2 regions of the Bradyrhizobium sp. WCU1 genome follow, and region 2 is predicted to be linked to the other one. Evidence: predicted binding sites of a transcription regulator. Region 2 holds the regulator's gene; the other holds the start of a gene.
What was found. Region 2 encodes PhoB, which activates phosphate uptake and scavenging genes when phosphate is short. Its sites were predicted from a motif close to TGTCATNNANCTGTCAT; they were not measured.

Region 1: ACTUWL_RS00315 (DapH/DapD/GlmU-related protein) is a predicted target of PhoB. The motif match lies at 13,649-13,665, and genes of this name have one in related genera.

What each region holds. Positions count from the first base shown of each region.
Region 1 covers NZ_CM130280.1:56,613-71,557, reverse strand. The annotation lists gene ACTUWL_RS00385 (tyrosine-protein phosphatase) at 1-395, opposite strand, end outside; gene ACTUWL_RS00380 (MliC family protein) at 489-800, shown strand; gene ACTUWL_RS00375 (DUF2735 domain-containing protein) at 888-1,088, opposite strand; gene ACTUWL_RS00370 (glutamine synthetase beta-grasp domain-containing protein) at 1,628-2,662, shown strand; gene ACTUWL_RS00365 (GrlR family regulatory protein) at 2,857-3,561, shown strand; gene ACTUWL_RS00360 (substrate-binding domain-containing protein) at 3,567-4,253, shown strand; gene ACTUWL_RS00355 (tetratricopeptide repeat protein) at 4,286-5,104, shown strand; gene ACTUWL_RS00350 (hypothetical protein) at 5,168-5,317, shown strand; gene ACTUWL_RS00345 (hypothetical protein) at 5,330-5,947, opposite strand; gene ACTUWL_RS00340 ((2Fe-2S)-binding protein) at 5,955-6,479, opposite strand; gene ACTUWL_RS00335 (xanthine dehydrogenase family protein molybdopterin-binding subunit) at 6,476-9,250, opposite strand; gene ACTUWL_RS00330 (hypothetical protein) at 9,372-10,463, opposite strand; gene ACTUWL_RS00325 (DMT family transporter) at 10,744-11,187, opposite strand; gene ACTUWL_RS00320 (ABC-F family ATP-binding cassette domain-containing protein) at 11,347-12,969, shown strand; gene ACTUWL_RS00315 (DapH/DapD/GlmU-related protein) at 12,971-13,603, opposite strand; gene ACTUWL_RS00310 (MBL fold metallo-hydrolase) at 13,877-14,752, shown strand; gene ACTUWL_RS00305 (DUF2336 domain-containing protein) at 14,777-14,945, opposite strand, start outside.
Region 2 covers NZ_CM130280.1:4,248,218-4,263,162, forward strand. The annotation lists gene ACTUWL_RS19690 (lysylphosphatidylglycerol synthase domain-containing protein) at 1-319, shown strand, start outside; gene ACTUWL_RS19695 (sensor histidine kinase) at 404-1,717, shown strand; gene pstS (phosphate ABC transporter substrate-binding protein PstS) at 1,854-2,864, shown strand; gene pstC (phosphate ABC transporter permease subunit PstC) at 3,091-4,080, shown strand; gene pstA (phosphate ABC transporter permease PstA) at 4,085-4,930, shown strand; gene pstB (phosphate ABC transporter ATP-binding protein PstB) at 4,927-5,745, shown strand; gene phoU (phosphate signaling complex protein PhoU) at 5,849-6,568, shown strand; gene phoB (phosphate regulon transcriptional regulator PhoB) at 6,629-7,339, shown strand; gene ACTUWL_RS19730 (GcrA family cell cycle regulator) at 7,468-7,980, opposite strand; gene ACTUWL_RS19735 (aspartate aminotransferase family protein) at 8,477-9,682, shown strand; gene argF (ornithine carbamoyltransferase) at 9,682-10,608, shown strand; gene ACTUWL_RS19745 (Hsp33 family molecular chaperone) at 10,798-11,802, shown strand; gene apaG (Co2+/Mg2+ efflux protein ApaG) at 11,822-12,220, opposite strand; gene ACTUWL_RS19755 (OpgC domain-containing protein) at 12,495-13,742, shown strand; gene ACTUWL_RS19760 (SGNH/GDSL hydrolase family protein) at 13,739-14,503, shown strand; gene ACTUWL_RS19765 (SGNH/GDSL hydrolase family protein) at 14,524-14,945, shown strand, end outside.

The sequences.
Region 1 (14,945 bases), 3.3 Mb from region 2:
AACAGCGTGCGATAGCGCGGTGTGTTGTCCTGCACATAGCCGCGATAGGAATCCCGCATCACGTCGATCGCGTCGGCTTCGGACAGCTCGCGGTTGCCAGCGATCTTACGCAGCGCGGCCACTACCGTCGGCTCGACGGGCAGGGAATGCACGGTGACGTCATTCATGCCGCACAGCGCCTCGGCGCGCTCGGCGACGCCGCGGAAATCGAATGCGCTTCTGACCCCGAGGCCACGCACCACGGCGACGTCCTGCTCGGTGAGATGCGCCAGATGATTGGAGCGGAAGATCTGCCGCCAGCGCACTGTCCGGCCGTCACGCGTCTGGTAGCCGCCGAGGTCACGAAAATTGCTGGCGCCGGCGAGATTGAGGTGACGGGCAGGAGCTTCTGACATCGGGCGGGCCTGTTGATAAGATCTTGATCCAGGACGTCTTGGCGCACGAGTATCGGCGCGGAAGGTCTATAACCGGCCTCTCGGGGGGAGAATATGACTTATCGCGGGGATGCCGTTGTCATCGGCGCAATTCTTACAACGGTCTTTGGTTCCTCGGCAGCGCCGGCGCAGTCCGACTTCCGGAATTATCGTTGTGCCGACGGCACGCAGTTCATTACAGCGTTCTTCGATGGTGACACGCGTGCGCATCTGCAAGTCGACGGCAAGGCGGTGACGCTGACGAAGCGGCTGTCGCTGACCGGCACGCGTTACAAGGGCGGTGGCGTCACGCTCGAGATCGGCCGGGCCGGATTGACCAGGCTGCGGCATGCGAAGCGGCCGGTGACGGCCTGCGAGCAGGCATGAAAAAAGGGCCGAAACGCTGCGTTCCGACCCTCTCTTACTGCTCTGTCGTCTGACGTTTGTGTATCACGCCTCTCTGCCTGATCGACATCAGTGATCGCGGCTCGGCTTGGCGTCGTCGATGGCGGCCTGGTGGTACCAGCTCTCGCTGCATGCCGAGGTCTCGACCTCAGCGGCAAGATCGCGCGCCATCCGCACTTCGCCGTAGCGGCGTCCGCCGAGAGCCGCGCGGCCCCCTGCTGGGAATTGATAGATCGTTGCCGATCCCTGATTTTGGCCCGTGGTGATCATGTCAAAGTCTCCTTTGGCCGGTGCGAGCCTCCATGGTGCGCCCGACCCATTCGCGTGTGGTTACCGTGCTTTCAACATCGGTCCGGGCTCGGCAGGGTGCAAGTGACCAAGAAATAGTCAGGTTTTGTCCAATTCGTGTGCAAATCCCGGTTTGCTTCCTGCGAGGCAGGATGCAGCTGACCAACGCTTGGGCCGAGCCGATGGTTGCCGGGCACCGGGCGGTTGGACACGAACTGTCACACGGCGCTGCCGCCGCATTAATCGGCGGATGATGCCGTAGCCGAATTTGCTGCAGAAACGGGCGGCTGAGGGGACAGAGAGAAGATTTTGGCTGACCGTGGCGCATGTTTGCCGCGCTACTTTGTCGCAGCAAAAAATGCGATGCCCGCTGTGGACATCCGCAGGCTGGGCGGTGCCGCAGTGCAGCGACTGGCATTTTAATTGCTTAGTAAGAGCCGGCCGATGGTGGCCGGGTACGCGTGCGGCGGCCGACTGGCTTTCGGTTCCTCACGGATTTGCATCATCAACAGAGAGGTTCAATGACCAAGTACAAGCTCGAGTATATCTGGCTCGACGGATATACGCCGACGCCGAGCCTGCGCGGCAAGACGCAGATCAAGGAATTCGCGTCGTTCCCGACCCTCGAACAGCTTCCGCTGTGGGGCTTTGACGGTTCGTCCACCCAGCAGGCTGAAGGCCACAGCTCTGACTGCGTGCTGAAGCCGGTTGCCTGCTATCCCGACGCCGCGCGCGAGAACGGCGTGCTGGTGATGTGCGAAGTCATGATGCCGGACGGCAGGACGCCGCATGTCTCGAACAAGCGCGCCACCGTTCTGGATGACGAAGGCGCCTGGTTCGGCTTCGAGCAGGAGTACTTCTTCTACAAGGACGGCCGTCCGCTCGGCTTCCCGGAAGAGGGTTATCCGGCGCCGCAGGGCCCGTACTACACCGGCGTCGGCTACAAGAACGTCGGCAGCGTCGCCCGCAAGATCGTCGAAGAGCATCTCAATCTCTGCCTCGCCGCCGGCATCAACCACGAAGGCATCAACGCCGAAGTGGCGAAGGGCCAGTGGGAATTCCAGATCTTCGGCAAGGGCTCCAAGACCGCCGCTGACCAGATGTGGATGGCCCGCTATTTGATGCTGCGCCTCACTGAGAGCTACGGCATCGACATCGAATTCCACTGCAAGCCGCTCGGCGACACCGATTGGAACGGCTCGGGCATGCACGCCAACTTCTCGACCAAGTACATGCGCGAAGTCGGCGGCAAGGAGTACTTCGAGAGCCTGATGAAGGCCTTCGACAAGAACCTGATGGACCACATTGCCGTCTACGGCCCGGACAACGACAAGCGTCTGACCGGCAAGCACGAGACCGCTCCGTGGAACAAGTTCAGCTACGGCGTGGCTGACCGTGGTGCGTCGATCCGCGTGCCGCATTCCTTCGTCAACAACGGCTACAAGGGCTATCTGGAAGACCGCCGTCCGAACTCCCAGGGCGACCCCTACCAGATCGCTTCGCAGATCCTGAAGACGATCTCCGAGGTTCCGACCGGCGCCAAGGCCGCCGCTTAATGGCCGCAACCTAGCGCTATCGGACCCGGATGGAGCCATCCGGTACCCCAATGGGGTCCGCCAGGGCAACAGCCTTGGCGGACCCTTGCATTTTAACGACTGTCTTTGTGGGCGGCCTTCGGCCGAAAGCGGTTTCGCTGCGTTATGAACCAAGCTAGATAACGATTGCATGTTGGCTGCCGGGGACACGGCGCTTGTTTGAAGGGTTTTACAAGGTCCGGTTCGAGCTGGGCGGCGCCGTCGGCCGCAGCGTGATGTATGTCGGTGGCGGCAAGATGCTCGGCGGCAACTCGGCCTTCGCCCATATCGGCACCTACGAAAAGCACGGTGAGGATGTCGCGGTCGAGATCCAGACCGTCCGCCACAACCCCGATCCGAACTACCGCGCGATGGCCGGCACCGATGACGCGACGCTCATTGCTAAGGGTGCGCCCGATGGCGAGCTCTATCGTTTCAAGGGCGAGCTGAAGGAATTGCCCGGCGTGCCGTTCCAGTCGGTGATGACGCCGATCACCGAGGACGAAGTCCCGATCGCAGGCGGGGTCGGCGAGGGTGGTATCGTCAATGGTCTCTACTCGATCCGCATCCACGTGCTCGACGGCGTCGATGGCGGCCTGACCGGCGTGATGCTGCTGAACGACGGCCGTATCCTCGGCGGCGATGCGTTCTTCTACTATCTCGGCACCTATACCTCCGAGAAGGGCCGCTGGAAGGGCCAGATCCTCAACCAGGAGCACACCTCGGCGATGGGCGAGAACCCGGTCTTCGGCGGCCATGAGGTCGGCATCGGCTTCGCCGGCACCTGCGATGCGGAAAGCGCCGTGCTCGAAGCGACTGCGCTGGCCGGCAAGCGCAGTCTTCGCCTGACCGCCGCGCTCAAGCTGATGCGGCGGGCGTAAGCGAAATGGACAACACGGTTCGTGTGCTCTCGACGCTGGCGCTGAAGGGCGCGCTGGTGCGCCTTGCCGCGGCGTATCAGGCGGCGAGCGGGGTGCGGATCGATGCGGATTTCGCGCCGACGTTGGCTCTGCTCGAACGCCTGGCTGGCGGCGAGGTGGCCGATCTCGTGATCCTGACCCGCGAAGGCCTCGACGCGATGATCGGTGAGGGGCGCATTGCGCGAGCAAGCGCGATCGACCTGGCGCGCTCCTATGTCGGCGTCGCGGTGAAGGCTGGAGCTCCGCATCCCGACATCGCGACCGAAGCCGCGCTTCGTACGGCGCTGCTCGGCGCGCGCGCGGTGGCCTATTCGCGGCTCGGTGCCAGCGGCATCCTGTTCGCGCAGCTGATCGCGCGTCTCGGCATCGCCGGGGCGATCAATGCGCGCGCGGTAATCATTCCGATGGGCTTCACCGCGGAGAAGCTCGTCAGCGGCGAAGCCGAGCTTGCGATCCAGCAGATCAGCGAGTTGAAGCAGGTCGATGGCGTCGAGGTCGTCGGGCCAATTCCGCTGGATTTGCAGACCCCGGCAGTGTTCTCGGCAGGCCGCATGGCCGCCACGCGGTGCGCGGAGGCCGCCGAGCATCTGCTACACTATCTGTCGGCACCCGAGGTCGCGCCGGTGCTGCGCGAGACCGGGCTCGAGCCTTGAATTTGCCTGCACCGCGACGCAACCTGATGTCCATGTTCAGACCCCTCCAAACCATTTTCGTTGTTGCAGCGCTGGCAGCGCCGGCATTTGTCCATGCGCAGTCGGCCGACCTTGTGCTGTGCGACCGGCTCGCCGCCGATCCCACCGATCCCGACAAGCCGGCCGACGTGAAAGGCGTGCCTGACGTCGCGCCGGCCGATATTGCGACCGCGATCAGGTACTGCGCGGTGGCGGCAAAGTCCTCGCGCCGCGCGATGTATGAACTCGGCCGCGCCTATGCCGCCAACAAGCAGACGCTGGAGGCAGCAAGCGCCTGGCGCAAGGCCGCCGACAAGGGCTCGACGTCGGCGATGGTCGAGCTCGGTGTGCTCTACGGCAACGGCACCGGCGTCGCCAAGGACGAGGCGCAGGCGCGCAAACTGTTCGAGCGCGCGGCGCAGGCCGGCAACGCGCGCGGTGTCAGCAATCTCGCGGCGCTCGGCGGCAGCACGGCATCCGACCCGGCACGTGCGCGCGAACTGCTCGCGAAATCCGCCGAGACCAATGCCGAGGCGCAATACCAGCTCGGCCTGATGCTGGCGGAGGGCAAGGGCGGCGCGCAGGACGATGCCGGCGCGCGGGCATTGTTCGAGAAGGCCGCCGCGCAGAACCATCCGGGCGCACTGGAACGGATGGGTGCCTTCGCGCAGGCCGGCCGCGGCGGGCCGAAGGACAGCGATGCCGCCAAGGCCTATTACGAGCGCGCCGCCGCGCTCGGCGATGAGGAAGCCAAGAAGGCACTGGAGCGGGCACGCTGTCCCTACGTGATCAAGGACAAGCGCGGCAATGCCGTGACCAATCTTTGCTTCTGATCAATCAGGAACGCTCGTTCTCGCGTATCGTTGGCCCGTGACAGGCATTGGCGAGGCGACGTCATGATCCGCAAGCTGACTTCCGGCGAGTACCGGCTGTATTCCCGCAAGGTCAATCCGAAGACCGGCAAGCGCCGCAATCTCGGCACCTTCAAGTCACGCGCCGCGGCACAGAAGCACGAGCGTGACGTGCAGTACTTCAAGCGCCACTAGCCGGTGGCGTTGTCATGGCGCCGGGCAGGCCGCACCGGTCTTCACCCAGGCCTCGACCAGCGCGCCGGCCTGCGCCTGCGTGCCGGGCGCCGGCGAGCGGCCGAAGCCGGGATGCCAGGCCCAACCCACCAGCGTGTCCTTGCCGATATGCTCGATCAGGTCCTCGACCTTGCGGCCGCCGTTGCGTGCGGGGTCGCGGAGCTGCGCGCAGATCTCACCGACGGTCTTGCCGGCCCATGCCATCTCGCGCGGCGCGAGGTGCCATTCCGGGTGACCCGGTACGCGGCCGGGATCGAAATTGGCGTGCTGATGGCAGATCGAGCAGCGCATTGCGCTGGTGCCGTGACCATCGGCGCCGCGCGTGACCGGCGGCTGGTGGATGCGGCTGATGTCGCCCTGCCGCGGGCTGTCACCGGCAGGATGGCAATTTGTGCAGCGCGGATGGGTCAGGACCTTGCGGAGCTCGGTGAAGATCGCAGCGGAGCGCTGCTCGACATTCTCGATCCCGGCAAAGCCTTCCGGCGAGGCGAGGGCGTGGCTTGCGCTCTCCGACGCTGCGTAGCCGGCGCACAGGCTGGTCGCGAGAGCCGTCAGCACCGCAATGATCCGAAACCGCGTTTCCGATGTCATCGCGGGCTCACTTGTTGGCGGTCAGATAGCGGTTGGAATCGGCGAGGATCACGTCGCGCACCGCCTGGTGATATTTGATGTAGCCGGTGCAGCGGCACAGATGGCCGTCGAGCGCATCCGCGATGACGGTCTCAAGTTGGTCCCGCGCTACCGGCGTCTTCGCAAGCCGCTCGAGCAGCACCTGGCCCTCGTTGAGGAAACCCGCCGTGCAGTAACCGCACTGGAACGCGAAGTGGTCGATGAACGCGCGCTGCAATGCGGAGAGCTCGCCGTCCTTGGCATGGCCTTCGACCGTGCGGATCGCCTTGCCGTCGAAATTCGCCGCCGGCACCACGCAAGTCGGCGTGGTGTAGCTGGTGCCGTCAGGGTTATCGATGATGACGGCGCAGCTCAGGCACTGCGCGGCGCCACAGCCGAATTTGGTGCCGGTCAACCCGAGCATCTCGCGCAGGAAATCGTTCATCGAGAGGTCGTCGCGGATCTCGATCGGACCATGCTTCTGGCCGTTGATGGTGAGGCTGAGCGTCGTCACGCAAGCGCTCCCTTGAGCAGGCTCGAGGTCACCGGCAACGAGCGGAAGCGGTGGCCGGTGGCATCGTTGATGGCGTTGAGCAGCGCCGGCACGATTGGGATCATCACCACTTCGGCCATGCCCTTGGGCGGTTCGTCCGGCGTCAGCTGCGGCAGCATCTCGATCTCGAGGTCGTGCAGCGGCAGGTCGGAGCCGCGCGCAATCAGGTACTGGCCGAGATTCCACTGCCCGTTGCCGGGACCGCCTTCGAATGGTGGCAGGGTTTCCAGCAGCGCGTAGCCGACGCCCATGGCGAAGCCGCCATGGGACTGGCCGAGCACCACTTCAGGCACCAGCGCCTGGCCGCATTCGAACACGCTGTAGGCCTTGGCGATACGCAGGATACCGGTCGCGCGCTCGATCTCGACGCGGACCAGCGTGCCGCACATCGAGGTGTAGGCGGTGCCGATCCGGTTGTTGTCGGTCGGTGGAAACTTGACGCTGACGCGATCGATCCTTTCGAACTTGCCGCTACCGCGGCGGATCGCCAGCGCATCGATCTCGGCACGAACCTGCTCGCCGAACAGCGGGAAGCGCGCGCGCGACCAGGCCCAGCGCGAAAAGCTGTGCGCGATTGCGCCGGTGACGAAGCCGCGCGCATGCGCGGTCGCGGCAAGCTTGGACAAGGGCAGCGGCGCGAGATCGTCGAGCACGAGCTGGCCGTCCTGCCAGCGTGCTCTGTCCCATTGCCGGGCGCGCGGATCGGCCTTGGCGATGTGCCAGAGCTCGAGCGCCGCCGGCCACAGGCCGAAGCGGAAGATGACGCGCGCCGCCTCGGCCGCCGAATGCGTGCCGACATGGGCACCGATCGATGCGCTGGTCGCCGAGCTGATCGCAGGCACCCAGCACGGGTTCTTCTCGGCGAGATCCTGGGTCTTCTGATCCATCGTGTAGGGATCGCCCGAGGTGACGAGCCCGAGCGCGTCGTAGCTGTCGACCCGGGAGACCGCGACCTCGTCGGCCACAGTGCCGAGATGGCCCGCGACCCGGTTGGCGAGCGCGGTGCCGATGCCGTTGCCCATCTCAACGTGATCGCAGTGGATCGCGATCCGTCCCTCCTGATCGATCTCGACGCGGCCGAGCGAGCAATCCGCGCCGGCTCCGTAATCCTTGGTGACGCAAGCGAGGCCGGTGCCGACCAGCCGCCCCTCCGGCGCCTTCTGCTTGAAGTCAGCGCGCTGCTGCCAGACCGGATGCTTCTCGAGCTTGTCGAGGATCTCAGGCGTGCGCACCGAGACGATGTAGGGATTGCCGGTCATGGTCCGGCCGTTCTGCTTCAGCGCGTTGTTGCGGCGGAACGCGATCGGATCGACCTTGAGCTCGCTCGCCGCCTCGTCGATCAGCACTTCCAGCGCGGTCATGGTCTGCAGCGTGCCGTAGCCGCGCATCGAACCGGCGGTGACGCCGCGCGAATGCACCGCCACAGTGGTGACGTCGACCTTCGGGATGTCGTAGATGCCGATCGCCGCGGTCGCAGCGACGGTGGCGACATTGGCGGAGAAGTTGGCAAGCCCGCCGCCGTCGAGCACATGATCGGCGGCGAATGCCGTGATCTTGCCGCTCTTGCGATCGATCCCGATCCGCGAGCGCATCTTGATCGGGTGGCGTTTGATGCCGCCCTGGAACTGCTGGTAGCGGTCGTGCGCCAGCCGCACCGGCCGTCCCGGGAAGAACATTGCCGCCAGCGCCACGTAGAGCACGAACGGGGTGTGGTCGCGGCCGCCGAAGCCGCCGCCGACATGGGCGAACTGGGCGTTGATGTGCGCGGGCCGTAACGGCGCACGGGCCTTGCCGAGCATGAAGGCGATCGACTCGGTCGCCTCATAGGGCGACTGCACGCCGAGCACCAGTTCGAGTTGGCCGTTGTTGTCGCTGTACCAGGCGAGCCCGCTCTCCGGTTCGAGGAACATCGGATCGACCGACTGGGTCTCGAACTCGCGGTCGAGCACGAGTTGCGAGGGATCATCCTTGGCAAGCTGGGCGCGGATCTGCTCGCCATGGGTCGCAGCCTTGGCGTAGTCGGCCTTGGTCTCCTTGGCGAGCGGCAGCCAGACCGGCAGCGCCGCGTTCTGGATCCGGCTCGGCGACACCCAACCCGCCTGGATCGGCGAATAGACGTCGGGCGCATCTGATGTCGCGCCGGCGACGCGCGTGAAGCGATACGCGCCGTAATCCGGCAGGATCACCGGCCCGGTCTCGTCGCCGAACTTGACGAAGCCGACGTCGCGCAGCGCGAGCCGCGCGCGATCGTAGGCGTCGAACTGCTCGAAGATCAACAACGCGACCGGTTGTCCGAGGTAGAGCGGGGTCTTACCGACGGGACAGAACAGGTCGCCGGTGTAGAACTCCGGCACCCGCGTGCCGATCCGGTCGAGGTCGGCCGCCGTCACGATCATCGAGGGTTTCGCCGGACCGTCGAGGCGGGCGAGGTCCATGCCGGCATAGACATGCGTTGCGTCATTGGCGCGGACCAGGATGGCGTGCGAGGTCGTCGCAGGCCAGCCCGGCAGGTCGGCGGCACGAAAGTCGGAAGCGTAAAGCTTTGCGCCGGTGACCTTGGCCACACCGTCGACGCGGCCGGCGCCTTTCGCCGCTGGATTGAAATGGCCGCGCCCCGGAAGCGTCTCGCGGCTCCCGAATGCCGGCTCCTTCGCCAGCGCCAGATGCGACAGGCTGACCGAGATGCCGCCTGCCGACAACCACTTCACGAATTCGCGTCGCGAGGGCCGCATGGTCCGATCTTTCATCGACACCTCGACGGCGTATCGCGCCGGGGTTTAACAATATTTGAAATACACGTGAAAGTATTGCGGCAAAGCGAGTGCAACGGCAATGCCGGAATAGGTCGTAGCTTCACTTGAGGTCGGCGATCGTTGCCGGTCCAGGGCCCGGCGTGATCAGGGTCGGCCATTGTTTGGAACCGAACGGCACCAGCGGCGGCAGGAAGGCCGTCATGCCGCGCTTCCTGGTCTCGGCGATGATCGCCTCGCGCGCGTCGCCGCCCATCAACTCATAGTCCATCAAGTGATAGCTGCCGAAGAACAGCGCGCCCACCGAGCGGTCGGCGATGATCCGGGTCAGCGATTCCAGCATGTCCGAGGGCGTCGTGGTGAAGGAGATGGTCTCGATCAGCATCAGGCGGCTGTTGATGGCGTCAGGCCCGAAGAACTGCGCCAGCACGCTGAAGATCACATTGTTCTGCCGCGCCACATAGATCGTGTTGCTGGCGGCATAGGTCTTGTCCCAGTCGGCGCCGAGCTGGGTTTTCCAGTCGGCCATCACGGTCATCCAGTGCGCGACCTGGGTCTGCGCCGCCCAGGCGACGTTCCTGGCGAGCAGCGGCGCTTGCTTCTTGCCGAAGGCCTCGAGCTTCACGAAGGGGATGGCGCCGGCGGCGAGGCATTCGTCCATGAAGGCGATGTTGTTGGTGAGGATAGCGCGGTTGTTGTCCCGCCAGTCCGCCTGCATCGGCGTCGCATCGAGCCCGTCGAGCGCCGACTGCATCCGGCTGCGATAGGCCAGCATCGACCCGCGCCACGATTTGTCGTCAGGATTGTCGACATAGGGGCCGACCACCTCGGCCAGCGCCATCGTGCTGTGGCCGACCGACTTGAGCAGCTGATAGACGACCGGCACCTGCGGCGCCTCGGTCGGCGGCTTGCCCGGCCGGTACAGGATCAGGCGGCCGCCGGCGCCGGAGAACAGGCCGAGGATCACCGGGTGCTTGTAGAGGATGTTCTTCTGGAAGATCCGCGCCGCATCGCCATAGAGCTCGAACATGCCGGTGTTGAGCGCGAGCACGTCCTTGGTCGCGACATCGGCCGGCGTTGACGTCGTTTTGCCCGAGATCGGCGCCATGTAGTCGGGCATCGACTGTGCCGGCGCAGCGCCACCGCTGCCGAGCAGCAGCGCCAGCGCAGCGGCCAAGCGAAAGCGATTGATCATGTGATGCACCTCGAGGCCTCGGGCCAACGTCGCGGCCGCGCGAACATTAGCGGAATGCGCAAATGCTTGGACGCAATGAACTGGAGAGTGGTGAACAGGGGGTGTAGATCCCGCGCAACGCAGCACAACGCGAGCGGGTGCCTACAGCTAAGTGACGAATCGGCGGGTGTCCACACTTCGATATGACGCGGGTGGTTGCGTCATCACGTCACGCGATGCCGGATTCAGCGAAGCTTTCTCATTCAGGGAATCATTCGCGTCGACGGGCTCGTCGATCGCCTCAATCCTTGATCAGAAGCACGCCGCCGATGATCAGGGCGATGCCGGCCAGCCGTGAAATCGATACCGGATGCTGCGCCAGACCGAACACGCCGAAATGGTCCATCGCGATGCCTGCGATCATCTGGCCCGCGACCACCAGCGCCAGCAACGTTGCGGCACCGAGCGAGGGCAGCAGCAGGATCATCAACAGGATGAACACGCCGCCGAGGATGCCGCCGCTCCAGGCCCACCAGGGCACGGCCGTCACCAGTTTCCATGATGGCACCGGCTCCCGCGTCGCGACCAGCACGACCGCCATGGTCAGGAGCCCGCCGAGATAGCTGATCAGCCCGGCCCAGGCGGGGGAGTTGAGGGCGGACCGCAAATTGCCGTTCAGGACCTGCTGCGTGGCCACGCTGATGCCGGCGCCGAGTGCGAGGAGATAGAGAAACCAGACTTGCATGTGATGCCCCAGACCCGATCACCGAAGGATGTCATGTCATATTCCATCGGCCATGATCGTGGCATGCATGCAGCACGGCGCAAAACCCACGGGAATGGGCTTCCACCCACGTCCCAGATCGAATAAGAGGCCGGAAACCCTCAATTCTCCAGTATTCGAATGATCCGCCTCGATAACGTCTCCAAGCAAGTCGGCCACCAGATCCTCTTCATCGAAGCCTCCGCGGCGCTCCAGAAGGGCGAGAAGATCGGCCTTGTCGGCCCGAACGGCGCCGGCAAGACCACGCTGTTCCGGATGATCTCGGGCCGGGAAATCCCTGATGAAGGTCAGGTCTCGCTCGATCGCGGCATCTCGATCGGCTATTTCAGCCAGGATGTCGGCGAAATGAGTGGTCGCAGCGCGGTCGCCGAGGTGATGGACGGGGCGGGGCCGGTCAGCGAGGTCGCGGCCGAGCTCCGGGAACTCGAGGCCGCGATGGCCGACCCCGACAAGGCCGACGAGATGGACGACATCATCGCGCGCTATGGCGAGGTGCAGCATCAGTTCGAGGAGCTCGACGGCTATGCGCTCGACGGCCGTGCGCGCGAGGCGCTGTCTGGCCTCGGCTTCAGCCAGGAGATGATGGACGGCGACGTCGGAAAACTCTCCGGCGGCTGGAAGATGCGCGTCGCGCTTGCGCGTATTCTGCTGATGCGACCAGACGTCATGCTGCTCGACGAGCCGAGCAACCACCTTGATTTGGAAAGCCTGATCTGGCTCGAGCAGTTTCTGAAGGGCTATGAAGGCGCGCTGCTGATGACCTCGCACGACCGCGAGTTCATCAACCGCATCATCAACAAGGTGGTCGAGATCGACGCCGGCCAGCTCACCACCTATTCCGGCAATTACGAGTTCTACGAGCAGCAGCGCGCGCTTTCCGACAAGCAGCAGCAGGCACAGTTCGAGCGGCAGCAGGCGATGCTCGCCAAGGAGATCAAGTTCATCGAGCGCTTCAAGGCGCGCGCCTCCCACGCGGCTCAAGTGCAGAGCCGGGTCAAGAAGCTCGACAAGATCGAACGGGTCGAGCCGCCGCGGCGGCGCCAGACCGTGGCGTTCGAATTCCAGCCGGCGCCGCGCTCGGGCGAGGACGTCGTCAGCCTCAAGAACGTTCACAAGGCCTATGGCAGCAAGCGGATCTATGACGGGCTCGACTTCATGATCCGCCGCAAGGAGCGCTGGTGCGTGATGGGCATCAATGGCGCCGGCAAGTCGACGCTGCTGAAGCTGGTCGCCGGCTCAACCGAGCCGGACGACGGCGCGGTCGCGATCGGCGGCAGCGTCAAGATGGGCTATTTCGCCCAGCATGCGATGGATCTGCTCGATGGCGAGCGCACCGTGTTTCAATCGCTGGAGGACGCGTTTCCGCAGGCAGGCCAAGGCTCGTTGCGCGCGCTCGCCGGCTGCTTCGGCTTCTCCGGCGACGATGTCGAGAAGAAGTGCCGCGTGCTCTCCGGCGGCGAGAAGGCACGCCTGGTGATGGCCAAGATGCTGTTCGATCCGCCGAACTTCCTGGTGCTGGACGAGCCGACCAACCATCTCGATCTCGCCACCAAGGAGATGCTGATCAATGCGCTCGCAGAGTTCGAGGGCACGATGCTGTTCGTCTCGCACGACCGGCATTTCCTCGCCGCGCTCTCCAACCGCGTGCTGGAGCTGACGCCGGACGGCATCCACCAATATGGCGGCGGCTACACCGAATACGTCGCGCGCACCGGTCAGGAAGCACCGGGCTTGCGGAGCTAGCTCAAGTTCGCCACCGCGCGCAGAACGCTTCGACATCGCCGGACTGAAACTCCGGCAGGCGCTCCCAGATGGTTTCCGGCGGCCAGTTCCACCAGGCGATCTGCGACAGCTCGGCCGCGATCTTGCGGCTGAACCGCTCCTTGATCGGCCGGGCCGGCACGCCGCCCACGATGGTGTAGGCGGCGACGTCGCGCGAGACCACCGCGCCGGCCGCCAGCACCGCGCCGTCGCCGACGGTGACGCCGGGCAGCACGATCACACCATGGCCGATCCAGACGTCGTTTCCGATCACGACGCGATCTGCGCGTCTGTTCTTGAAGAAGTCATGATCGCGCTCGGCGGTGTCCGTGTAATATTCCGGACAATAGGTGAAGCGATGCTGGGAAGGGCGCTCGAGCGGATGATTGGGCGCGCCGATCCGGACCTGCGCCGCGATCGCACAGAAGCGGCCGATCACGGCGTCCGCGACCATGCAGCCGCTGCCGAGATAGGAGTAATCGCCGAGCTCGGTGTATTCGATTGCGGTGTCGCCGAGCACTTCACAGCAACGCCCGACCTTGACCTCCCGCAGCTTGACCGTCGGCTCGATGACGGTTTCGGCAATCTTGGGGCGGGAAGGCTTCGGATCGGCCATGAATCTGTCCTCGATGCGGCGGGCCGTTTCAGTCGCACGATTTCTATTACGGCGAGATGACAGGAGAAGAGAGCAGGCACCTGCTGTCTGGTTTTTCAGTGCGTCGCCTGCGGCAATCGCCCGCACCATCGCGTCCTTAAGCACCGCGCTGTTGGCAGGGTTCGACTGGCGCTTTCAGCGATGCAAAGCAGCATGGCACGCTGCGTGCTGCTCGGCTTGTGAGGCCAGGCGTCGCCCGCTACGCTTGAACAAAAAAGCGGGAGCGAGACGGCCATGAAGCAGATCAGGATCGGCGACATCACGATCGACGCGGTGATCGAGCGCGAAGGACCGTGGCGGCGGCCGCAGGACTTCTTCCCGACCTATGACGACGCCGTGTTCAAGCATCACCTGAAAACGATGGAGCCCGAAGTCTTCGATGCCGCCCGCGGCATGATGGTGATCACCTACCAGACCTTCGTGGTGCGGACGCCGCGCTACACCATCCTGGTCGACACCTGCACCGGCGAGGACAAGGGGCACCCGCCGCCGTTCGACTTTCCGGGCAAGGAGCGCTGGCGCAACGAGCTGTTCGCGCTCGGCATCTCCTATGAGCAGATCGACTACGTGTTCTGCACCCATCTGCATATCGACCACACCGGCTGGAACACCACGCTGCGCGACGGACGCTGGGTGCCGACCTTCCCGAACGCGAAATACGTCTTCCACAAGGGCGAGTATGCGGCCTGGGAGGCCGAGAACGCCAGGGGCGCCAATCCACCCGGCACGGTGTTTCGCGACAATTGCCTGCCGATCGTCGAGGCCGGGCAGGCGCTCCTGGTCGACGACGACTATGCGCTCGACGATACCGTGACGCTGACGCCGACGCCGGGCCATTCGCCCTGTCATTGCTGCGTCAACATTGTCTCGAAGGGGCAGCGCGCGGTGGTCGCGGGCGACCTGATGCACCACGCGATCCAGTGCCGCGAGCCGGAGTGGTCGGCGAAGCCGGATTGGGATCCGAAGCAATCGGCGGTGTCGCGGCGGAAATTCTTTGCCTCCGTCGCCGGGACCGACACGCTGATCCTGCCGATCCATTTTCCTTCCCCGACCGTCGGCCTGATCAAGGCGGACGGCGACCGCTTCGACTACCGCTTCAAGCGGGAGTAGGCGTCGCGAACGTTCGGGGCAGCGTCACCCGGACCGCGCCTGCGCATCGTCGATCGTGGCTGGCGGGTTTGCGGGGGCGCGGGCAGTGCTGGCGTCGATGGCGGCGCGGATTGCATGCTGGATGCCGGGGCGTGCCAGCTTGAGTAGCCGGGCCTGCTGGCGCGGCGTGGATCGCATCACGAGGTCGGCAAGA
Region 2 (14,945 bases):
CGTCGTGGTCGCGGTCATCTTCGTGTCGGCGACCCTGCTCGGCTTCGCCAGCCACTCCCCCGGCGGGCTCGGGGTGTTCGACGCCGCCATGCTGGTCGGCCTCTGGCAGATGGACCGCGAGGACCTGCTCGGCGGTATGCTGCTGTTCCGGCTGCTCTACTATATTGCGCCGTTCGTCATATCTGTAATCTTGCTGACGTTTCGGGAGGTTATCGTCGGCGCCCGACTCAAACGGCTGCCGCAGACTGATTCGGGTCCCCGCGCCGAGCCGCACCACGAGGCGGTTCTGGTCCGCAAGCGGGGCGATTCCGGGGTCTGATGACGCGGCCCGATGCCTCCCGAGGGACGGTCAATGTGACCGCGCCTGGGCGAGACACGAACCGACGGGAAGAAAGCCGCCGCGATGGCAATTGACGATACGCCGCAATCCATCTTCGCACCCTGGCCCGACCGCCTGCGCCATTCCGCGCTGATCCTGCTTGCTGCGGCGCTGGCGCTCAGCGTGGTGGTCGCGCTCGGCGAATTGTCGCTGGTGCGCGCCTGCGCGGTGTTCGTCTGCATCGCCGCCGCAGCGCTGGTGCCTTGGCGGCTGCATGATGCCGGGACTTCGCGCGAGGACGTCCGCGGCGTCAATCCGGTCGAGGCTGCCGCGGTCAGCGCCGTCGTCGCCGGCATGCCCGATCCGGCCGTGCTGCTCGATCGCGCCGGGCGCGTCATCCATCTCAATGCCGCCGCGGCCCAGCTCGCGCCGGCGCTGCGCAGGAACGAATTGGCGCAATTTGCCCTGCGTTCGCCGGAAATCATCACCGCGCTGCGCGAGGCGATCGCGACCACCGAGCCGCGCCGCGCCACTTACTCGGACCACGTTCCGGTCGATCGCTGGATGGAATTGGTGATCACGCCGGTGCCGGTGCCGACCCAGTTCGGCGGCACCGAGAAATGCATGCTGATGACATTCCACGACCTGACGCCGCTGCGCCGGGTCGAGGAGATGCGCGCCGACTTCGTCGCCAATGCCAGCCACGAGCTGCGCACCCCGCTCGCCGCCCTGTCCGGCTTCATCGACACGCTGCAGGGGCCGGCGCGCGAGGACGCGCGGGCCCGCGAACGCTTCCTCGGCATCATGCACACCCAGGCCACCCGCATGGCGCGGCTGATCGACGACCTCCTGTCGCTGTCGCGGGTCGAACTGTCGGCCCATGTGCGGCCCGAGGCCTCGATCGACATCGTGCCTATCATCCGCGAGGTGGCTGACGGGCTCGAGATGCTGGCCAGCGAGCGCCAGGTCGAGATCGAGGTCGACCTGCCGCAAGCCCCGGTCAGAATCGCCGGCGACCGCGAGGAACTGCTCCGCCTGTTCGAGAACCTGATCGAGAATGCCCTCAAATACGGCGCCTCGGGCGGCCGCGTCATAGTGTCGCTCAATCAGACCGTTCCGGGCGGATCGGGCGAGGGAAGCCCCGAAATCCGTGTCATGGTACGGGATTTCGGCCCCGGCATCGCGCCCGAGCACCTGCCGCGGCTGACCGAGCGCTTCTACCGGGTGGACGTCGGCGACAGCCGCAACCAGGGCGGAACGGGCCTCGGATTATCGCTGGTGAAACATATTCTTAACCGTCATCGCGGGCGTCTTCTGATCGAGAGCGTGCCGAACAATGGCGCGACTTTTACTGCCTGTTTTCCCCGGCCGAAGACCCCGCTACCGACTCAAAGCTAAGCATTTTCAGTTGCTTAGCTCTGTCATCCAAGTGTCATCCAACCTTCGTAAAAGCGGCACCGACCGCTCCTAGATGGACCGGCGTGAGCGCGATCGGGCGCATTCGGCGCTTCGCTCACAAGATGGAGACCACCCCATGAATTTCATCAAAGCAATCGTCGCTGCCGGCATGGTGGCCGCTTCGACGTCGGCCTTCGCTGCCGATATTACCGGCGCGGGCGCGACGTTTCCGTTCCCGATCTATTCGAAGTGGGCTGATGCCTACAAGAAGGACACCGGCAATGGCCTGAACTATCAGTCGATCGGTTCCGGCGCCGGCATCAAGCAGATCCAGGCCAAGACCGTGACCTTCGGCGCCACCGACGCGCCGCTCAAGGCCGAGCAGCTCGAGAAGGACGGCCTCGTCCAGTGGCCGATGGTGATGGGTGCGATCGTTCCGGTCGTGAACGTCGAGGGCATCAAGCCGGGCGATCTCGTGCTGTCCGGCGAAGTGCTCGGCGACATCTATCTCGGCAAGATCACCAAGTGGAATGACGCGGCGATCGCCAAGCTCAATCCGAAGCTGACCCTGCCGGGTGACGCGATCACCGTCGTGCGCCGTTCGGACGGTTCGGGCACCACCTTCAACTTCACCGACTACCTCTCCAAGTCGAACGCCGACTGGAAGTCCAAGGTCGGCTCCGGCACCGCGGTCGAGTGGCCGGTCGGCGTCGGCGCCAAGGGCAACGAAGGCGTTGCCGGCAACATCAGCCAGACCAAGAACGCGATCGGCTATGTCGAATACGCCTATGCCAAGCAGAACAAGCTGACCTACACGGCGCTGGTCAACAAGGCCGGCAAGACCGTGCAGCCGACCGTCGCCGCCTTCCAGGCTGCTGCGTCGAATGCCGACTGGTCGAAGGCCCCCGGCTACTACGTGATCCTGACCGACCAGCCGGGCGACGCCTCCTGGCCGATCACCGCGGCGACCTTCATCCTGATGCACAAGGAATCGACCGACAAGGCGGCCTCGCAGGAAGCGCTCAAGTTCTTCAAGTACGCCTTCGAGAAGGGCGGCAAGGCGGCCGAAGAGCTCGACTACATCCCGATGCCGGACTCGGTCGTCAAGCTGATCGAGAAGACCTGGTCCTCGGAGATCAAGAGCTAAGTCCGACGTTTCGAACAGGGCCTGTGCCGTCCCTCGAGGGCGGCGCAGGCCAAGCGATTAAGACCCGGGCTCCATCATCGCGGCAACAAGCGCGGGCGGGTCCCGGGGTTCGCGCCCCTGGCGCAGCCGGAACGACGCCCGGCCTTATGCGTCAGTGAAGATCGCTTCGGGGGCGTGGCGGTTTGTGCAAGTTTCAAATAAAAACGAGGGGATTGGCGTGGCAGACATGGCTGTTCAGAGCGATGTGATGGAAGCCGCGGGACCTTACGATCGCGCCAAGGCCCTCAGTGCCTTCAAGCTCGGTGATCTCACCTTTTATTGGATCACCCGCATCTCGGCGATCTCGGTCCTGTTGATCCTCGGCGGCATTATCCTGTCGCTGATCGTCGGCGCCTGGCCGGCGATGAAGGAATACGGCTTTGCCTTCCTCTGGACCCAGCGCTGGGCGCCCTCGGCTGATCCGCCGGTGCTCGGCGCGCTCGGCCCGATCTACGGCACGCTGATCACCTCGGTGATTGCGATGCTGATCGCGATCCCCGTCGGCATCGGCATCGCCGTGTTCCTCACCGAACTGTGCCCGCAGATGCTGCGCCGCCCGATCGGCATCGCGATCGAGCTGCTCGCCGGCATCCCCTCGATCATCTACGGCATGTGGGGCTTCTTCGTGCTGGGCCCGTTCCTGGCCAACACGTTCCAGCCGTTCATGATCAGGCTGTTCGAGGGCGTCCCGGTGCTCGGCGCGGTGTTCGCCGGCCCGCCGTCCTATCTCAGCCTGTTCAATGCGGCGCTGATCCTCGCCATCATGGTGCTGCCCTTCATCACCGCGATCTCGGTTGACGTGTTCAAGACCGTGCCGCCGGTGCTGAAGGAAGCCGCCTACGGCATGGGCTGCACCACCTGGGAAGTCGTCCGCAGCGTAGTGATCCCCTACACCCGCGTCGGCGTGATCGGCGGCATCATGCTGGCGCTCGGCCGCGCCCTCGGCGAGACCATGGCGGTGACCTTCATCATCGGCAACTCGTTCCGCATCTCGTCGTCGATCTTCGCGCCGGGCACCACGATCTCGGCGGCGATCGCTAGCGAATTCGCCGAGAGCGACGGCCTGCACCAGTCCGGCCTGATCCTGCTCGGCCTCTTGCTGTTCGTGCTGACCTTCTTCGTGCTCGCCGGTGCGCGGCTGATGCTGATGCGGCTTGAAACGAAAGCGGGGAAGTAGCGCCATGAACCCGATCTACAAATCCCGCCGCCGCAGCGACATCGTCATCCGTGCACTTTGCGTCGGCGCGGCGCTGTTCGGCGTCACCTGGCTGGCGCTGATCCTGATCACGCTGGTCTACAACGGCCTTGCTGGCCTCAGCGTGCAGCTATTCACCCAGAACACGCCGCCGCCGGGCTCGACCGATGGCGGTCTGCTCAACGCCATCGTCGGTTCGGTGATCATGACCGTGATCGGCGTCGGGATCGGCGCGCCGCTCGGCCTGTTCGCCGGCACCTACCTCGCCGAGTACGGCAAGCACGACAAGCTGACCTCGGTGATCCGCTTCATCAACGACATCCTGCTCAGTGCGCCCTCGATCATCATCGGCCTGTTCATCTATGGCGCGGTCGTGGTGCCGATGCGCGGCTTCTCGGCGATCGCAGGCGCGCTGGCGCTCGCCGTGATCGTGATCCCGGTCGTGCTGCGCACCACCGAGGACATGCTGCTGCTGGTGCCCAATCCGCTGCGCGAGGCGGCCTCCGCGCTCGGCCTGCCGCGTTCGCTGGTGATCAAGCGGATCGCTTACCGTGCGGCCCGGTCGGGTCTGATCACCGGCGTGCTGCTGGCGACCGCACGCGTCGCCGGCGAAACCGCGCCGCTGCTGTTCACCGCGCTGTCGAACCAGTTCTTCAGTCTGGATCTGACCAAGACGATGGCCAACCTGCCGGTGACCATCAACAACTTCGTGCAGAGCCCCTACGCCTACTGGAAAGAGCTGGCGTGGAGCGGTGCACTGCTGATCACATTCACCGTGCTCGCGCTGAATATCGGCGCGCGTATCCTTGGTGCCGAAAGGGCCGCAAAATGACCGAGCTTTCCGTCTCCACGACCGCCGCGGGCCACGTTCCCCAGGTTCCGCTTCCGGAAGCGCCGCCGAAAGTCACGGTGCGCAACCTCAACTTCTATTACGGCGAGCACCACGCGCTGAAGAACATCAACCTGACGCTCGGCACCAACCGCGTCACGGCGTTCATCGGCCCGTCGGGCTGCGGCAAGTCGACCCTGCTGCGCATCTTCAACCGGATGTATGACCTGTATCCGGGCCAGCGCGCGGTCGGCCAGTTGATGCTGGACCAGACCAACATTCTCGATCCCAAGCTCGACCTCAATCTGCTGCGTGCGCGGGTCGGCATGGTGTTCCAGAAGCCGACGCCGTTCCCGATGACGATCTACGAGAACATCGCCTTCGGCATTCGCCTCTATGAGAAGATCTCGAAGTCCGAGATGGACGATCGGGTCGAGAAGGCGCTGCGCGGCGGTGCGCTGTGGAACGAGGTCAAGGACAAGCTGAACGCCTCCGGCCTGTCGCTCTCCGGCGGCCAGCAGCAGCGGTTGTGCATCGCGCGCACCGTCGCGGTGCGCCCCGAAGTGATCCTGTTCGACGAGCCCTGCTCGGCGCTCGATCCGATCTCGACCGCCAAGGTCGAGGAGCTGATCCAGGAGCTCTCCGAGGACTACACGATCGCGATCGTGACCCACAACATGCAGCAGGCGGCGCGCGTCTCCGACAAGACCGCCTTCATGTATCTCGGCGAACTGATCGAGTTTGACGACACCAACAAGATCTTCACCTCACCGAGTGATCGACGCACCCAGGACTACATCACCGGCCGGTTCGGTTAGAGCATGATCCGGAAAAGTGGCAACCGGTTTTCCGATCGGATCATGCTGAAATATGGACACGAGATCATGGTCCCCAAGGGATCATGATCGAGGGAGACAAGCGATGGCTTCTGAACATACCGCCAAGGCATTCGACAGCGACCTGCAGGAGTTGACCCGCCTGGTCGCCGAGATGGGCGGCCTCGTCGAGCGGATGATCACCGAGTCGGTCGACGCGCTGATCCGCCGCGACGTCGCGCTCGGCAAGCGCGTGGTCGCCGCCGACATCGAGATCGACAATCTGCAGCGCGTCATCGAAGAGCGCGCGGTGCTGACGATCGCGCGCCGCCAGCCGATGGCGATCGACCTGCGCGAGATCGTCAGCGCGATGCGCGTGGCCACCGATCTCGAGCGGATCGGCGACCTTGCCAAGAACATGGGCAAGCGTGTCGCGGCGCTGGAAAGCGACTTCCAGCCGCTGAAGCTGATCCGCGGCCTCGAGCACATGACCGACCTCGTGCTGTCGCAGGTCAAGTCTGTGCTCGACGCCTATGCCGCGCACGACCTGCCGGCGGCGATGAACGTCTGGAAGGGCGACGAGGAGGTCGACGCGATCTGCACCTCGCTGTTCCGCGAGCTGCTCACCTACATGATGGAGGATCCGCGCAACATCTCATTCTGTATCCATCTGATGTTCTGCGCCAAGAACATCGAGCGGATCGGCGATCACGCCACCAATATCGCCGAGACGGTGTTCTACATGATCGAAGGCCAGCAGATCACCGACAAGCGCCCGAAGGGCGACATGACCAACTTTGCCACCACGGTGCCGGGTAACACGTAGTCGACGGCGTTTCGGTTTGCGTCAGGGCAACGGATCACCACAGAGAAAGAACTTAGACCGATGAGCGCACGCATTCTGGTAGTCGAAGACGAGGAAGCGCTGACGACACTGTTGCGCTACAACCTCGATGCCGAAGGCTACGATGTCGAAACGGTGGGGCGCGGCGACGATGCCGACACCCGGCTGAAGGAGCGCGTTCCCGACCTCGTGGTGCTGGACTGGATGCTGCCGGGCCTGTCCGGCATCGAGCTGTGCCGACGGTTGCGGGCGCGGCCCGAGACCAAGCAGCTTCCGATCATCATGCTGACCGCGCGCGGCGAGGAGAGCGAGCGGGTGCGCGGGCTGGCCACCGGCGCCGACGATTACATCGTCAAGCCGTTCTCGGTGCCGGAATTGCTGGCACGGGTGAAGGGCCTGTTGCGCCGCGCGAGCCCGGAGCGGCTTGCGACCGTGCTGACCTATGGTGACATCGAGCTCGACCGCGAGAAGCGCCGCGTGGCGCGTTCGGGGCGCCCGATCGATCTCGGGCCGACCGAATATCGCCTGCTTGAATTCTTCCTCGAGCATCCCGGCCGCGTATTCAGCCGCGAGCAGCTGCTCGACAGCGTCTGGGGCCGCGACATCTACATCGATGAGCGCACCGTCGACGTGCATATCGGCCGCCTGCGCAAGCTGCTCAATCCGGGCCGCGAGCAGGATCCGATCCGCACCGTGCGCGGCGCCGGCTATGCGCTCGACGACCGCTTCGCGAAAGCCGAGCCGCAGCCGTAACGGCTTGGTCGCGATCACAGGCCACAACACGGCGTCGTCCTGTTGGCTCCATGACGAGCTGCGCACCACAAAAAAATCCCCGCTTTCGCGGGGATTTGTTTTGAAGTCTTCCGTCGTTTCCCGAGTGCTTACTTGATCTGTGGCTTCGCCGATGGCCGGCGGCGATCGGCGGCGGGCTGGTAGGCGACGCGCGAGTGATGTGCGCAATAGGGCAGGCCGGCGAGCGCCTTGCCGCCGCAGAAGAAGAATTCCGGGCTCGAGGGATCGCCGACCGGCCAATGGCAGGTCGCCTCGTTGAGCTCGAGCAGCGACAGCCGCTGGCTCATCGGCACCACGTTGTCGAAGGAGATCGGATCGGGCTCCATCTCGACCTCGAAGGCGTGTGCGAGCGCGGTGTTGCCGCGCGAAACCGGGCGCGCCACCCGCATCATGTGCTGGGCGGGACGGGCCTTGCGCTGCCGCGGCGCGGCGGTCGAGGGGGCCTTGGCGCGGCCGGAGAGGCCGAGCCGATGCACTTTGCCGATCACGGCGTTTCGCGTCACATTGCCAAGTTCCGCTGCGATCTGGCTGGCCGAAAGGCCAGACTCCCAGAGCTTCTTCAGCTGCTCGACGCGATCGTCGGACCAGGTCAATACCGTCATCGCATTCTTCCTTTCGCATGGCGCCGGCCAGTCATTGGAGCGGCGCTGCGAGCCAAATCTGGACAAATATCCCTGCGGCCAGAATCCCTTAGCCCTCGCCGGACACGATGTTGCGCCCGAACGTTTACGTGAGACACGAAGGCTACTTAGAGGGTCCAGTACTGCCGCACGAGATGTCGTACCCGACAGGCCAAACGCTACAATATGGCGTGACTCTGGCGCAAGAGTCCGCGGTCGTGCGTCCACATGTTCCCACAAAGTTAAGCATTGCTATGAGGCTTTTCCACTGCACCGGAATGCTCCGGATTGCGCTGGTTTGGCATTGCAGGACGGCCGGCAAAGGGCGGCTCCTGGCGATTGACACCGACCGGCCGCAGCATAGAATGACCCCACGTGCCGCCCGCAAAGGCGGCCGTTTTGTTTTCCGAAGCTGGCCGTTGCTGCGCTGGCGTCAATGCGCGCGGCAATTGTCGGCCCCAAACCGGCAGTGAACGCCATGACCAACAGCGCCCCGTCGCATCTGCTCCCCGTCTTCGCCAGGGTCGATCTCGGCTTCGAGCGCGGTGAGGGCGCCTGGCTGATCGCAACCAACGGCGACCGCTATCTCGATTTCACCTCGGGCGTCGCGGTGAACGCGCTCGGGCACGCGCATCCGCATCTGGTCAAGGCGCTGCAGGAACAGGCGACCAAGCTGTGGCACATGTCGAACCTGTTCAAGAGCCCCGACGGCGAGGTGCTCGCCGCGCGGCTGTGCGAGCAGAGCTTTGCCGACTTCGTATTCTTCTGCAATTCCGGCGCTGAGGCGATGGAGGGCGTGATCAAGCTGGTCCGCCATCATCACTTCTCCAAGGGCCATGGCGAGCGCTACCGCATCATCACCTTCGAGGGCGCGTTCCATGGCCGCACGCTGGGCACGCTGGCCGCGACCGGCTCGGCGAAATATCTCGAGGGCTTCGGTCCGCCGATGGACGGCTTCGACCAGGTGCCGCATGGCGACATCGAGGCGGTGAAGAAGGCGATCGGTCCGCACACCGCCGGCATCCTGATCGAACCGGTGCAGGGCGAGGGCGGCGTGCGCGGCGCGCCGCAGGCGTTCTTCAAGGCATTGCGCGCGCTGTGCGACGAGCACGGCCTGTTGCTCGCCTTCGACGAGGTGCAGACCGGCATGGGCCGCACCGGCGAGCTGTTCGCTTACAAGCGCACCGGCGTGACGCCCGATGTGATGTCGCTGGCCAAGGCGCTCGGCGGTGGATTCCCGATCGGCGCGGTGCTGGCGACCGCGCAGGCCGCGGCCGGCATGGCGCCGGGCTCGCATGGCTCGACCTTCGGCGGCAATCCGCTCGCGGTTGCCGCCGCCAATGCCGTGCTCGACGTCGTGCTCAAGCCCGGCTTCTTCGAGCACGTGCAGAAGATGTCGCTGTTGCTCAAGCAGAAGCTCGCCTCCGTGGTGGACCGCTATCCCGGCGTGCTGTCGGAGGTGCGCGGCGAGGGCTTGCTGATAGGCGTCAAGGCCGTGGTGCCGTCCGGCGATCTGATCACCGCGCTGCGCAACGAGAAGCTGCTCACCGTCGGCGCCGGCGACAATGTGGTGCGGTTCCTCGCGCCCTTGATCGTGACCGAAGCCGAGATCGACCAGTCGATCGCCTCGCTCGAGCGCGCCTGCGCGACATTGTCGCCGGCGCAGCCGAGGAAGGCCGGATAATGAGCAAGCCGGTCCGTCATTTCCTCGACATCAACGAGCTGCCGCTCGGCGAGCTGCGCAACATGCTGTCGGCCGGCGCCGCCATGAAGGCGAAGCTGAAGGCGCATGAGAAGGGCAGGAAGCCGCTCGAAGGCAAGACGCTGGCGATGATCTTCGAGCGCCCGTCGACCCGCACCAGGGTGTCGTTCGACGTCGGCATGCGCCAGCTCGGCGGTGAATCCATCATGCTGACCGGCGCCGAGATGCAGCTCGGCCGCGGCGAGACCATCGCCGACACCGCGCGCGTGCTGTCGCGCTATGTCGATGCGATCATGATCCGCATCCTCAACCACGACGCGCTGCTCGAACTCGCCGCGCATGCCACCGTCCCCGTCATCAACGGCCTGACCCGGCGCTCGCATCCCTGCCAGGTGATGGCCGACCTCATGACCTATGAGGAAAATCGCGGCTCGATCGCGGGCAAGACCGTGGCGTGGACCGGCGACGACAACAACGTGCTGGCGTCCTGGGCGCACGCCGCCGAGCGGTTCAAGTTCCAGCTCAATATCGCGACGCCTCCGGAGCTGTCGCCGAAGAAGCCGATGCGCGACTGGATCAAGGCGACCGGCGCGCCTATCGTGCTCGGCACCGACCCGGAAGCCGCCGTGCGTGGCGCCGATTGCGTCGTCACCGACACCTGGGTGTCGATGGGCGACAAGGAGGGCGAGCGCCGCCACAACGTGCTGCAGCCCTATCAGGTCAATGCCAAGCTGATGTCGCTCGCCAAGCCGGACGCGCTGTTCATGCACTGCCTGCCCGCGCATCGCGGCGAGGAGGTCACCGACGAGGTGATCGACGGGCCGCAATCCGTGGTGTTCGACGAGGCGGAAAACCGCCTGCATGCGCAGAAGGGCATTCTGGCCTGGTGCTTTAACGAAGTCGCGTAAGCGCCGCTTCAACGCTGTCGTCCCGGCGAAAGCCGGGACCCATAAGCCGCGGCCCGTGGAAAGGGCACAAGGGGAGACGCCTTGTGTCGTAACAGAACTCTGTGGTTGGGTCCCGGCCTTCGCCGGGACGACGTTCCCTCGTTGAGTGAACCCCTTTATTTCACGGTCCGAGACCCCAGATAGAGCGCCATGGTTTCACAATCCCCCGACATCAAAATCACGACCGAGGCGCCGGTTCGCGCGCCGTCTTCGGTTCCTGTCGACGATGCCGTGCTGGCCTTCGAGGTCGGCGCGCTGGATTTGCGCGGCCGGTTGACCCGGCTCGGCCCCGCGCTCGACGAGATCCTGCACAAGCACGATTATCCGCCGGCAGTCGGCAAGCTGCTCGGCGAGGCCATCGTGCTGACCACGCTGCTCGGCTCGTCGGTCAAGTTCGAGGGGCGCTTCATCCTGCAGACCCGGACCGAAGGCCCGGTGTCGCTGCTGATCGTCGATTTCCAGGCGCCCGACCGGCTGCGTGCCTATGCCCGTTACGACGCGGCGCAGCTCAAGCCGGGGCAGACCTCGGGCGAACTGCTCGGCAAGGGTCACCTTGCGATGACGATCGACCAGGGCTCCAACACCAGCCGCTACCAGGGCCTGGTCGCGCTCGATGGCGGCGGCCTCGAAGAGGCGGCGCACGAATATTTCCTGCGCTCGGAGCAGATTCCGACACGGGTCCGGCTGGCGGTCGGCGAGGAGATGCGCGGCGGCGAGGGCGGCAAGCTGCACTGGCGCGCCGGCGGCATCCTGCTGCAGTTCCTGCCCAAGGCGCCGGAGCGCGCCAAGCAGGCCGATCTGCACCCCGGCGATGCGCCCGATGGTACGGTCACGCACAGCGTGCCGGACGACGATGCCTGGGTCGAGGGACAGTCGCTGATCTCGACCGTCGAGGATGTCGAGCTGATCGATCCCGATCTGTCCGGCGAGCGGCTGTTGTACCGCCTGTTCCACGAACGCGGCGTCCGCGTCTTCAACCCGCAACCGCTGCGCGCACAGTGCTCGTGCTCGCGCGATGCGGTGTCGTCGATGTTGAAGAGTTTTGCGCCGAACGATCGCGCCGAGATGGTCAAGGACGGTAAGGTCGTCGTGACCTGCGAGTTCTGCTCGTCGGTCTACGAGTTCACGCCGCAGGAAGCCGGCGTGGAGCAATAGCGGCGTGCGCGGAAGCGCATCAATTCAACACCCGCTTCCCGTCCGGGCTCGGGCTGTCCAGCGAGAAGGTCGGCACGTCGATCTCAAAACGCTCGCCGGCTTCGGTGACCATCTGATAGCTGCCGGCCATGAAGCCGGAGGCGGTCGGCAGCGGCACGCCGGAGGTGTATTCGAAGCGTTCGCCGGGCGCGAGCACCGGCTGTTCGCCGACCACGCCCTCGCCACGCACCTCCTGGCGGCGGCCGGTGGCATCGGTGATGATCCAGTGCCGCGTCCGCAGCTGCACCGTTTCCGGACCCGAATTGACGATCACGATCTTGTAGGACCAGAAATATTCGCGCCGGTCGACCGACGAGCGCTCCGGCATGAAGTTCGGCTCGACGGTGACTTCGATCTGGCGGGTAACGGCGCGGTACATGCGGCTCAATCCGATGGTCTTGGCCGTGATCCACTTTCGGCCGGATCACACTCAATCAGGACGCCATCATAGCCAATTGGTCAGCCGGAACCAATCGCCTGCCGGGCTGTGAAAACCCGGCCCCCGGGGACAGTCTGTTCATCGCGCTTTCAACATAGTTCCGCTCTAAAGCGCGGCCGCATGTCGCCGCACTCTGCGCTTTGTCCGCAAGTCGCGGACCGATATTATGTTTTCAGCTGGGCATGCGGAGCGTCCGCAGCCGACACGGTGTTTGATGAGCTCGATTGCCGATCCCATAGCCGGCTCGCCGGTGGCTGAGGCCAAAGCCGAGGCGAAGGTGGCGGCGGCCGCGCCCGCGATCACACTGCCGGCGACCGGCGAGCGCGAGCTCAGGCTCGATCTGTTCCGGGGGCTCGCGCTGTGGCTGATCTTCATCGATCACCTGCCGACCAATCTTTTGACCTGGCTGACGCTCCGCAATTACGGCTTCTCCGACGCCACCGAGATCTTCATCTTCATCTCCGGCTACACCGCAGCCTTCGTCTACGGCCGCGCGATGCTGGAGGGCGGCTTCGTGATCGCGACCGCGCGCATCCTGCGCCGGGTCTGGCAGATCTATGTCGCGCACGTCTTCCTGTTCACGATCTTCCTCGCCGAGATCTCCTATGTCGCGACCTCGTTCGAGAACCCGCTGTACAGCGAGGAAATGGGGATCATGGACTTCCTCAAGCAGCCCGACGTCACCATCGTGCAGGCGCTGCTGCTGCGCTTCCGTCCCGTCAACATGGACGTGCTGCCGCTCTATATCGTGCTGATGCTGTTCCTGCCGCTGATCCTGTGGCTGATGAAGTGGAAGCCCGACGTCACGCTCGGCCTGTCGGTCCTGCTCTACGCGCTGACCTGGCAGTTCGATCTGTATCTGTCGGCCTATCCGAACGGCTTCTGGGCGTTCAATCCGTTCGCCTGGCAATTGTTGTTCGTGTTCGGCGCCTGGTGCGCACTCGGCGGCGCGCGGCGGATGTCGCGCATCCTGTCGTCGAACATCACGATGTGGATCTGCATCGTCTATCTGGTCGCCGCGTTCTTCGTGACCCTGACCTGGTACGTGCCGCAGCTCGGCCACATCATGCCGAAGGTCATCGAGCAATGGATGTATCCGATCAACAAGACCGACCTGGACGTGTTGCGGTTTGCGCATTTCCTGGCGCTCGCCGCCCTCACCGTGCGCTTCCTGCCCCGGGATTGGCCGGGCTTGAAATCGCGGTGGCTGCGACCATTGATCCTGTGTGGCCAGCATTCGCTTGAGATATTCTGTCTCGGGGTCTTCCTCGCCTTTGCCGGTCATTTCGTGCTTGCCGAGGTCTCTGGCGGTGCCGCACTGCACGCCCTGATCAGCGTGTGCGGCATCCTCATCATGTGCGGCATGGCGTGGATTATTTCGTGGTACAAGCACTCCGCCGACAAAGGCGCCTCGAAAAAAGGTGCGGTCGGCAACGCCGATCTGGCGGGAGGGGGAGCATGAAGTCCGCACGGACGATGCTGGGCCTGCTGCTGCTGGCCGCCAGTTTGGCGGCAGCGCCCGCGCGCGCCGGCGACAATCCCGAGCCTGCGCCGCCGCCGCCCTGCGACGTGCCCGCCTATCTGCTGTCGAGCGAGAGCTCGCTGCCGAAGGTCACCGATGCGGTGAAGGCCAACCAGCCGCTCAACGTGCTGGTGGTGGGCAGCCGCTCCTCGACCATCCAGGGCAACGAGGCGAGTGCCTATCCGGCCAAGCTGCAGGCGGCGCTGAAGGAGGCATTTCCGCAGGCAAATATCGATCTATCCGTAGAATTACAGGGAAAAAGCACCGCGGAAGAGACCGCGGGAACCCTTGTTAAGCTTGTCGAAGCAAAAAAGCCTACTTTGGTTATCTGGCAGACCGGCACGGTCGATGCTATGCGAGCGGTCGATCCCGACGATTTCCGGACCGCCATCAACGACGGCGTTGTTGCGTTACGGGGCGCTGGGACAGACGTGGTGCTGGTCAATCTGCAATACAGCCCGCGCACGGAGACGATGATCTCTGCGCCGCCATATCTCGACAATATCAAGGTGGTGGCGCAGCAGCACGACGTTCCGCTGTTCGACCGGTTCTCGATTATGAAGCAGTGGAGCGACGCCGGATATTTTGACCTGTTCAGCACCTCGCATGGTGTCGACCTGGCCAAGAAGGTTCACGCCTGTCTCGGCCGCGCACTGGCGAAATTCGTGATCGATGCGGCCCATCTGGGCCCGGTGCAGTAGAATTAGAGGAAGCAGAGTTGATGCGTTTTGCGTTCCCTTTTCGCTCTCATGCAGGGCGGAGCCTGCGCGCCGTAGCGGCGCTCTTGCTGCTCGCGCCGTTGTCGGTCGCGCCGTCGCGCGCCCAGACCGGCCAGGCCGACCAGCATGCGGCATTGTCATCGGGTGCCGCGACAAGATCCGACGCCGCACGGCCTGATGTCGGCAAGCCCGCCGCGATGGCGGTCGACGCCGCCAGCCCGCAGCAGCCCGGCATCGCCTCCCAGGCGCTCGACAAGGTCAAGCAGGTCGCCAGATCCGCCGGCGACATCTTCCACCGCGTGCCCTGCCATCAGCCGACCGGCGTGCCCAACACCACCGGCTCGCTACCGCATGTCGCGGCCAAGCTTGCCGCCGGCAAGCCGGTCGTCATCATCGCGTTCGGCTCGTCCTCGACCCAGGGCTA